DNA from 3 places in the Paenibacillus sp. FSL R7-0179 genome. Region 3 is predicted to be linked to each of the others. Evidence: riboswitches for the same ligand, from Rfam matches in the RefSeq annotation. Region 3 holds a riboswitch; each other region holds the start of a gene.
What was found. A riboswitch is a leader RNA that binds a small molecule or an ion and turns the genes downstream of it on or off. The one in region 3 is predicted to bind thiamine pyrophosphate.
Positions count from the first base shown of each region.

Region 1: another riboswitch for thiamine pyrophosphate. It lies ahead of MKX63_RS22435 (thiamine phosphate synthase); the one in region 3 lies ahead of thiC (phosphomethylpyrimidine synthase ThiC).
Region 2: another riboswitch for thiamine pyrophosphate. It lies ahead of MKX63_RS26365 (ABC transporter ATP-binding protein); the one in region 3 lies ahead of thiC (phosphomethylpyrimidine synthase ThiC).

Region 1 is NZ_JBBOCC010000002.1:1,378,023-1,380,930, reverse strand. Features, by position in the region: gene MKX63_RS22445 (thiazole synthase) at 1-415, opposite strand, end outside; gene thiS (sulfur carrier protein ThiS) at 446-649, opposite strand; gene MKX63_RS22435 (thiamine phosphate synthase) at 646-1,311, opposite strand; TPP riboswitch at 1,437-1,539, opposite strand; gene MKX63_RS22430 (hypothetical protein) at 1,596-2,132, opposite strand; gene MKX63_RS22425 (SDR family oxidoreductase) at 2,280-2,908, opposite strand, start outside.
Region 2 is NZ_JBBOCC010000002.1:2,290,803-2,293,710, forward strand. Features, by position in the region: gene MKX63_RS26360 (ABC transporter permease) at 1-449, opposite strand, end outside; gene MKX63_RS26365 (ABC transporter ATP-binding protein) at 430-1,200, opposite strand; TPP riboswitch at 1,332-1,434, opposite strand; gene MKX63_RS26370 (TetR/AcrR family transcriptional regulator) at 1,501-2,157, opposite strand; gene MKX63_RS26375 (DHA2 family efflux MFS transporter permease subunit) at 2,340-2,908, shown strand, end outside.
Region 3 is NZ_JBBOCC010000001.1:850,077-852,984, reverse strand. Features, by position in the region: gene MKX63_RS03555 (tetratricopeptide repeat protein) at 1-412, shown strand, start outside; gene trxB (thioredoxin-disulfide reductase) at 462-1,415, shown strand; TPP riboswitch at 1,465-1,571, shown strand; gene thiC (phosphomethylpyrimidine synthase ThiC) at 1,723-2,908, shown strand, end outside.

The DNA of each region.
Region 1 (2,908 bases), on a different contig from region 3:
GGGCGGCGGACAGATCAGGACTCATGTACGGAAGCACCACGAAGCCATCTGCTGCAAGGATCTCAGTCGCCCGGATGGTCTCCATATTATCCGGCAGCAAGTATTTCTGGTCGTTGATGACCTCAATCTTCACCCAGTTCCCCAGCCCCGCCGATCTCGCCAGCCGGGCAATCCGTACCGCCTCTTCTGCGGTGCGCGCACCTGAGGTATTGGGCAGCAAGGTCATATGGGAAGGAATATGGCTGACAATATTGTCACTGCTCTCCGGGTCTACCCGGCGCAGGGCAACGGTAATAACCTGTGAGCCTGATCGCGTAATGACCTCGGGAATGAGGGTGTTACGGCTGTATTTTCCGGTGCCAATGAATAGTCTACTGGTTAGAGTCACGCCGCCAATCATCAATGGATCTTGCATCTTAACGCCTCCTGGGATAAGTCTTTGTGTTTAGCCTCCGCCTACAAAATGAACCAGCTCCACCCGGTCCCCCTCGCTAAGCAGTGTCTCTCCATAAACCTCTCTGCCGGCAAGTTCACCGTTCAGCTCGACAATTACCAGCTTACCGGCCCACTCGGGCCGGGCCAGCAGATCCTCCAGTGTCCGGCAGCTCTCCCCGATCCTTTGTCTCTTCCCGTTAACGGTCACATTCATGCCTGTTCACCTCCTGCTGTGCCCTGTGCTTGAGTCATATCCAGCGTTTCGGCCTGCTCTGCCGCCCTGTGAACCGCTTCCCTGTAGGCCAAGGCCGCTGCCACCGGATCTGGGGCTCCGCAGATCCCCGACATGACCGCAATGCCAGCCGCCCCCCCAGCCAGCACCGCTCCGGCATTGCCCGGGGTAATCCCGCCGAGCGCAATCAGCGGTATGCGGCTCCAGCGGACAGCCTCGGCCAGCTGCGCAAGTCCCCGCGCCTGCTGTCCGGGCTTGCAGGCCGTAGGGAATACATGCCCGTAGAGGCAGAAGTCTGCTCCCTGCCTTCCAGCTTCCGCCGCCTCTTCCTGCGAGTGGACCGATCTGCCGATCCGCAGGCCCGGTGCAAGGCCGCGCACTGCGGCTGGCGGGAGGCTATGCCAGGCTAACTGTACACCGCCTGCCCCGGCGGCCAGGGCAACATCGATCCTATCATTAATGACCAGCTTCGATGGCGGTACTCCGGCCTGAAGCATCTGCTGCGCCGCCGCCAGCAATTCGCGGGCGGACATGGCTTTTTCGCGGAGATGGATATAATCCACCATAGAATGTACCGCAACGGCCCATTCCGCCAGCGCTTCAGGCATTAGCCGCCCATCCGAAACCGCATGAATCTTGTACAATCCCTTCCCCTCCCGTCTGTTCCAGCTCATTCTAAACCGCGCGCCAACACAAAAAAGACCACTCCCATAAGGAAGCAGTCTGGAATATAAGCAGGAATACCGGGATGAGCCGTGTACCCCGCTGCAATATTCGTTCTCCACTTCCCTACGCTGGTATAAACCAGATCAGGTTCAAAGGGTCCGGACAACTACGCCCGTCTCAGCCTTGCGGCACCCCTAGTGATCGTTCATATGCGGTTGTTTCGTCTTGCTTGTTGTATATTAGCATATAATTCCTGTTAGAGCTATTCTTTCGTAGATTTTACTTCAATTACAAAAACCACAGATGAACTCCCTTCTGAAAATTTACCATCCTCGGTTGTCCAGAATGCTGATATGCCGTAGTAATAAACGCCTTGTTCTTTTGGAGCATTAAAAGAGCCGTTCTTCAATGGAATTTGCACTTCTTTATCATCGACAAATTGCTGAACGTTTACCTCATCGGGTGCCGGTTTATAAGTAAAAGCAACATCGATCTTCCCCCCAGAGGCTATAACAGTGGGAGTAACCCCCTGTACCATGGATTGTCCTCCTGTATAATCCGCACATCCTAAATTCCCCCAGCAATAGCTGCCTTGGGTAACTGGAATTTGGGTTTTACCGGAAGTAACAAGGGGTAGCGGCGGCGATTCCTGTGTAATTCTAATCCCAATGCTTTTTGCATATCCTTCCAACCTTGTATTTGCCACAAGTCTCCCTGCAAAAGGAGTCAAATAAATGAACACTACCAGAAAAACAAAAATCCCCGCTGCCGATAGAATGAATCCTTTTTTTCTAAGCATCCCAATCCCCTTTTCATATCCAATTATCTAAATAGACGGAAATATATTGTAATAGTTACAAGCGCAGAAAAAAAGCCTGCCGGCAAGCGGTTAGGCTTTTTTAAAATAGAATTTATATGTTGCACACAAATCTGCATCCAGCACCCATCAGCCGTTGACAACCTCGCCGCCGTTCACATGCATCACCTGTCCGCTCACATAGGAGGAATCGTCCGAGGCCAGGTATACATAAGCCGGTGCCAGCTCTTCAGGCTGTCCCGGGCGCTTCATCGGCTGGGTGCCGCCGAACTCACTGACCTTCTTCGCGTCAAAGGTTGACGGAATCAGCGGGGTCCAGATCGGTCCGGGCGCTACCGCGTTCACGCGGATGCCCTTATCGGCCAGATTCATCGACAGCGAACGGGTGAAGCTGAGAATCGCTCCCTTGGTGGACGAATAGTCCAGCAGCTGCGGGCTGCCGCGATACGCCGTGATGGAAGTGGTGTTAATGATCGTAGCGCCTTTTTTAAGATGAGGCATGGCTGCCTTGGTCAGATAGAACATGGAGAAAATATTCGTCCGGAACGTGCGCTCCAGCTGCTCCGCTGTGATGTCCTCAATATGGTCCTGCGGATGCTGTTCCGCCGCATTGTTGATTAGGATGTCAAGCTTGCCGAGTCCTTCAACCGTTTGACGAATCAAGCTCTGACAGAAGCATTCGTCCCCGATGTCCCCGGCGATCAGAATACACTTTCTGCCCTCCTGCTCCACCTGGCGCTTGGTCTCTTCCGCATCCT
Region 2 (2,908 bases), on a different contig from region 3:
TTGGACAAGCCATCATAGGTGCCAATGACCACCGGAAAGAAAGCGGTCAGGAAGACAACGGCGACCTTGCTCCATAAGGTGTAGCCGAACCACATGATGAACAGGGGCGAGAGGGCGATCAGCGGAACCGTCTGGCTGATAATCAGCAGCGGATACAGCGCCTTGGCCAGCGGACTGAACAGGTGCATGGCGGTTCCCAGCAGGCTGCCGCAAATCACCGACAATGCGAAGCCTGTGAGTACCTCCAGCAGTGTAGCAGGCAGATGCACCCCGAATAACAAGCGGCGTTCCTCCAGTAAGGCCTTGCAGATGGCGGACGGAGCCGGAAGGATGAAGGGAGGAACCAGCCCCAGGCGGGCTACAGTCTCCCATACCGCAAGCGTCAGCAGAGCGAGAAGGACAGCCGGAGCGTAATGCTGGAGCAATCTTCTAGGGGCGGCGGTTCTCATATAGCTTCAGCTCCAATTCCTGGCGCAGGGCGGCGAACTGCGGTTCATAGTTCAGACTGTGATGGCGCGGACGGGGGAGGGCGGTTGAGAATTCCTGCATACCGCTGCCCTCCCGGCCAGTCATTAGATAGATTCTGTCACTAAGCAGGAGCGCCTCCTCCAGATCATGGGTGATGAACAGCACTGTCTTGTCCAGCTCCGCCCATAACTCCAGCAGCCAGCGCTGCAGCGAGCGCTTCGTAATGGCATCAAGCGCCCCGAACGGCTCATCCAGCAGCAGCAGGTCATTCCCGGCCGCCACGGTGCGGAGGACAGCCACACGTTGGCGCATTCCGCCGGACAACTCCTGCGGATAAGCTCCTTCGGTCCCGTCAAGGCCGAAGCGCTGCAGCAGGGTGCGGATCTCGGCCATAGCGGCTGCTTTGGGACGGCTGCGCTTGAGCTCCCAGGGCAGCAGACAATTGTCCATTACGGTCCGCCAGGGTAGGAGGAGATCCTGCTGCGGCATGTAGGCGACACTGCCCAGTCTCTTCGCTGCTGCAGCGGACTCGGCTCCGTTCAGCATAATCCTGCCGCTGCCGGGCTCCAGCAGACCGGCGATGATTTTGAACAAGGTGCTTTTGCCGCATCCGCTTCCGCCTACGACAGATATGAATTCGCCGCGCTGCACATTCATGGATAGCCCTGAGAAGACGGGGGTCCGGGATGAACCGGTCCCGAAGGCATAGGACAGATTGCTAATGTTGATCATAAGACTATGTATGAAGCCTCCTCGGATTGAAATATTTACTGCGCTGAACACCAAAAAGCCCCATTCATTCCCGGAGGCAATGAATGGGGCGGAAGGTACAGTCAGCTGCGGCCCTGTGACGGGAACCACTGATACATTCTGCTCCACTTCCCTCCGCTGGTATGATCCAGATCAGGTTCAAAGGGTCCGGAGCTTAAGCTCCGTCTCAGTCGGCCGACTCCCCTAGTGAATAATGCTGCTATTAAATTCGTAATTGCTACTTAATATACCACAAATTCCCCTCTTGTAAAGAGCAGGCGGTCAGCGTTTTGCCAGTCCGGTCACGAACAAAGCGACGATGCCCCTGGAGATGTCGAGCTTGGAGGAGTGGTGCCGCTTCTGCTCATACAGGTACAGATCGGGACTGAGGACAGAGATTAAGGCCGTAGCCGCAAAGGCCGGATCAATGTCAATAATCTCACCGCCCGCCGCAGCACGCTGCAGCAGCTCTGTTATCATCACCCCCAGCCGCTGGAAAAAAGGATGCTCAAACTGGGTCAGCTGCTTCTTGCCGGTGAACTCGGCTTTGATCATATTCAGCAGCTCGGCATATTGCTCAATGAAATCGGCAATCTGCTCAATGCTGCTCTGCAGCTGAGCTAGCGCCGGAGCTTCACCGGCACTGGCAGCGACCTGCTGCTCCAGACTGGACAGGAATTGATCTGCGCTGCCCTTCAGCAGGGCAGAACAGATCTCACCCTTGTCCGTGAAACGGCGGTACAGGGAGCCTTGCCCTATACCTGCCCGCTTGGCAATGCTGTACATGCTGACCGCCTCAAGTCCGCTCTCGGTGAATAACTGGCGGGCAGCTTCAAGAATCCGCTGTACATAAGGATCGGCGGACTCCGGCGGGGAGGATTCTATGGCTTGCGGAGCTGACGGAGGGAGCTGTGCAGCATCGGTGTCTGGCTTGTTCATGAGGACCCCTTTCAGAAATGAATCAGTGATTTACAGAAAAACAAATAAAAGAATTGACACAACGGACAATTGTCCGTAGACTATGAATTGCAATTACGGACAGTTGTCCGTTCACTCATTATATAGAACAATCTGCCCGCAGGTCAATGTAGAACGCGGACAGCTTTAGGAGGAGAAGAGACATGGATCAGACCTTGAAGCAGGAAGCCGATTTCCGGCTGTCCAGCATTCTGGTTCCGCTGCTGGCCATTATTGCAGGCGTATTTATGGTTGTGCTGGACAGTACGGCAATGAATGTAGCCTTGTCCAGGCTGGTAGTGGATTTCAAGACGGATCTGCATACGCTGCAGTGGGTAGTTACGGGTTATATGCTGGCTCAGGCTTCCGTTATCCCGTTGTCAGGCTGGCTGTCTGACCGGTTCGGAGCCAAGACAGTCTTCCTGACGGCGGTCATTGTGTTCACGGTAGGCTCGATTCTGTGCGCTACACCAAGCAGCGCCGAATGGCTGATTGTGTTCCGGGTCATTCAGGGACTTGGCGGCGGCTGTGTGCTCCCTGTCGGGATGGCCTATGTGTACAGACTTGCTCCCAAAAGTAAGGTTGGCGTAGTCATGGGCATTATGGGCATTCCCGTTCTGTTCGCACCGGCTATTGGTCCGGTATTGTCGGGCTGGCTGGTTGAATACCATTCCTGGCGCTGGATCTTTCTCATTAATATTCCAATTGGCATCATTGCGGTGCTGATTGGACT
Region 3 (2,908 bases):
GCCTTCTGTCAGCTATAATTATCAGCTGCCCTTCCAGGAGCAGCTTAAGCAGTGGAAGGGGAATACGGGCAGGTTCACTGAAGAAGTGCGGAATAATCCGCTGCTGCGGGCCTCGTTCTTCTGGGCACTGCGCTACGGCGATTCCGCTACGAAGCTTCAGGTGACCGAGGCGCTCCGCTGGATTGAGGACGAAGAGATGTCCGAGGTGCTGCGCGGGGTTCTGGAGCAGGAGCCGCTGCAGGAGGACCGACTGCAGGAGGCGGCGTTATTCAGCCTTCAGCGGCTGATCGGGGAGAACCTGAATGAAGCCGGCGGTTCGCCCGGCGAAGAGCAGGAGCCTGCGGCTGCTCCCGGACCCAAGGGGATACTGCCCGGAACCGGCGGCTTCTCGCCGTCCACTACCCGTATTTGAAGCTACTTTTGTTCTAAGACACACACCTACTTGTAAGGAGGCCAATGTAATGTACAAAACGATTGTAATCGGAACAGGCCCGGCCGGGCTGACTGCCGCGATTTATCTGGCGCGTGCGAATCTGAGCCCGCTGGTAATTGAAGGCTTGCAGCCGGGAGGACAGCTGACAACGACGACAGAAGTGGAGAACTTTCCAGGCTTCCCTGAAGGGATTCTGGGTCCGGACCTGATGGACAATATGCGCAAGCAGGCGGAACGCTTCGGCGCTGAATTCAAGAACGGCTGGGTGGAGTCGGTGGACTTCTCACAGCGTCCGTTCAAGGTAACCGTGGACGGGATGGGTGTACTGGAGGCAGAATCGGTTATTATCTCAACCGGAGCCTCTGCAAGATATCTGGGCATCCCGGGCGAGCAGGAGAATGTGGGACGCGGGGTCAGCACCTGTGCGACCTGTGACGGCTTCTTTTTCCGTAATAAAAAGATTGTCGTCGTCGGCGGCGGAGACTCCGCCATGGAGGAAGCCAGCTTCCTGACCCGCTTTGCGTCCAGCGTAACGCTGGTTCACCGCCGTCCTGAGCTGCGTGCCTCGAAGATCATGCAGGACAGGGCCCGTGACAACAGCAAGGTAGCCTGGGCCTTGAACCGCACACCTGTTGAGGTAACAGTAGGAGAGACCGGAGTGAAGGGCCTTACAGTGCTTAATAATGAGACAGGTCAGACAGAGCTGGTAGAGGCAGACGGTGTGTTCGTAGCCATTGGACACACCCCTAACACAGCTTTCTTGGGCGGGCAGATTAACACGGATGCTAATGGCTATATCGTGGTGAACCCGGGTACCACCGAGACTAACATTCCGGGTGTATTCGCCTGCGGCGATGTGCAGGATACCCGTTACCGTCAAGCGATATCGGCAGCGGGAACCGGCTGTATGGCCGCCATGGATGCCGAGAAGTTCCTGGAAGGCACGATGGTGCACGACTGGAGCGAATCGCTGGACAAATAACGGGTTTACAAGAATTACCCGCACAGGTAAAATGTATTTAATTAGATAAGATACCCACTAGGGGAGCCTGAATAGGCTGAGACGGGAAAATTGAATTTCCGGACCCTTGAACCTGATCTGGATTATACCAGCGTAGGAAAGTGGAGTCGGACCTTTTTTGAATACAGTCTTATTTGGCTGTTCCTTTAATAAAGCCGCTCCAGGTGGAGCGGCTTTTTGATTTGTAAGAATCTATAGATTCTTCAGCTCAATCTGCTGCGTAACCTCTTATCTGATGATTGTACAGAACGAAGAGGAGGAGATTGAAATGACAGGAACGGGTAAGAACGAAGAGGTGGATCTGTCCGGATTCCCCGCAAGCCGTAAAGTGTATGTGGAGGGCTCACGCCCGGATATCCGGGTTGCGATGCGGGAGATCAGCCTTAGCAGAACCGAAGGCGTTGCCGGAGAAGAGGAGAATGCTCCGCTGCGTGTCTATGACACAAGCGGTATTTATACGGATGCCGCAGAGGAGACAGATATTAGGAGGGGGCTGCCGCCGCACCGTTCAAGCTGGATCACGGAGCGCGGTGATTCGGAGGAATATACCGGAAGGGCGGTCCGGCCGGAGGATAATGGAATCCGCAGAGAAGGGACTGCCGCCGAAGCTTGTCCAGGACTGAGCAGGAATCCCCGGCGGGCCTATACAGGCTGTAATGTGACCCAGCTGCATTATGCAAGGCAAGGGATCATCACGCCGGAAATGGAGTATATTGCGATCCGGGAGAATATCCGGCCGGAGTTCGTAAGGGATGAAGTGGCTGCGGGCCGCGCCATTATCCCGGCCAATATCAATCACCCGGAGAGTGAGCCGATGATTATCGGACGTAACTTCCTGGTGAAGATCAATGCGAATATCGGAAATTCGGCGGTCACTTCTTCTATAGAAGAGGAAGTGGAGAAGATGCGCTGGGCGACCCGCTGGGGGGCTGACACCATTATGGATCTCTCCACCGGCTCCAAGATCCATACTACCCGGGAGTGGATTATCCGCAATTCTCCTGTGCCGGTTGGTACAGTGCCCCTATACCAGGCGCTGGAGAAGGTGAACGGCATAGCCGAGGACTTAACCTGGGAGCTCTACCGTGACACGCTGATTGAACAGGCGGAGCAGGGGGTGGATTACTTCACCATTCATGCCGGGGTGCTGCGGCGCTATATTCCGCTCACTGCCCGGAGAATGACCGGCATCGTGTCCCGGGGCGGATCAATTATGGCCGCCTGGTGCCTGGCTCATCAGCAGGAGAACTTTCTGTACACACACTTCGAAGATATATGTGAGATTATGAAGACGTATGATGTGGCCTTCTCCCTTGGGGATGGCCTGCGTCCCGGCTCTATTGCCGATGCCAATGACGAAGCTCAGTTTGCCGAGCTGGAGACGCTTGGAGAGCTGACGCTGCTAGCCTGGAAGCACGATGTTCAGGTCATGGTCGAAGGTCCGGGGCATGTGC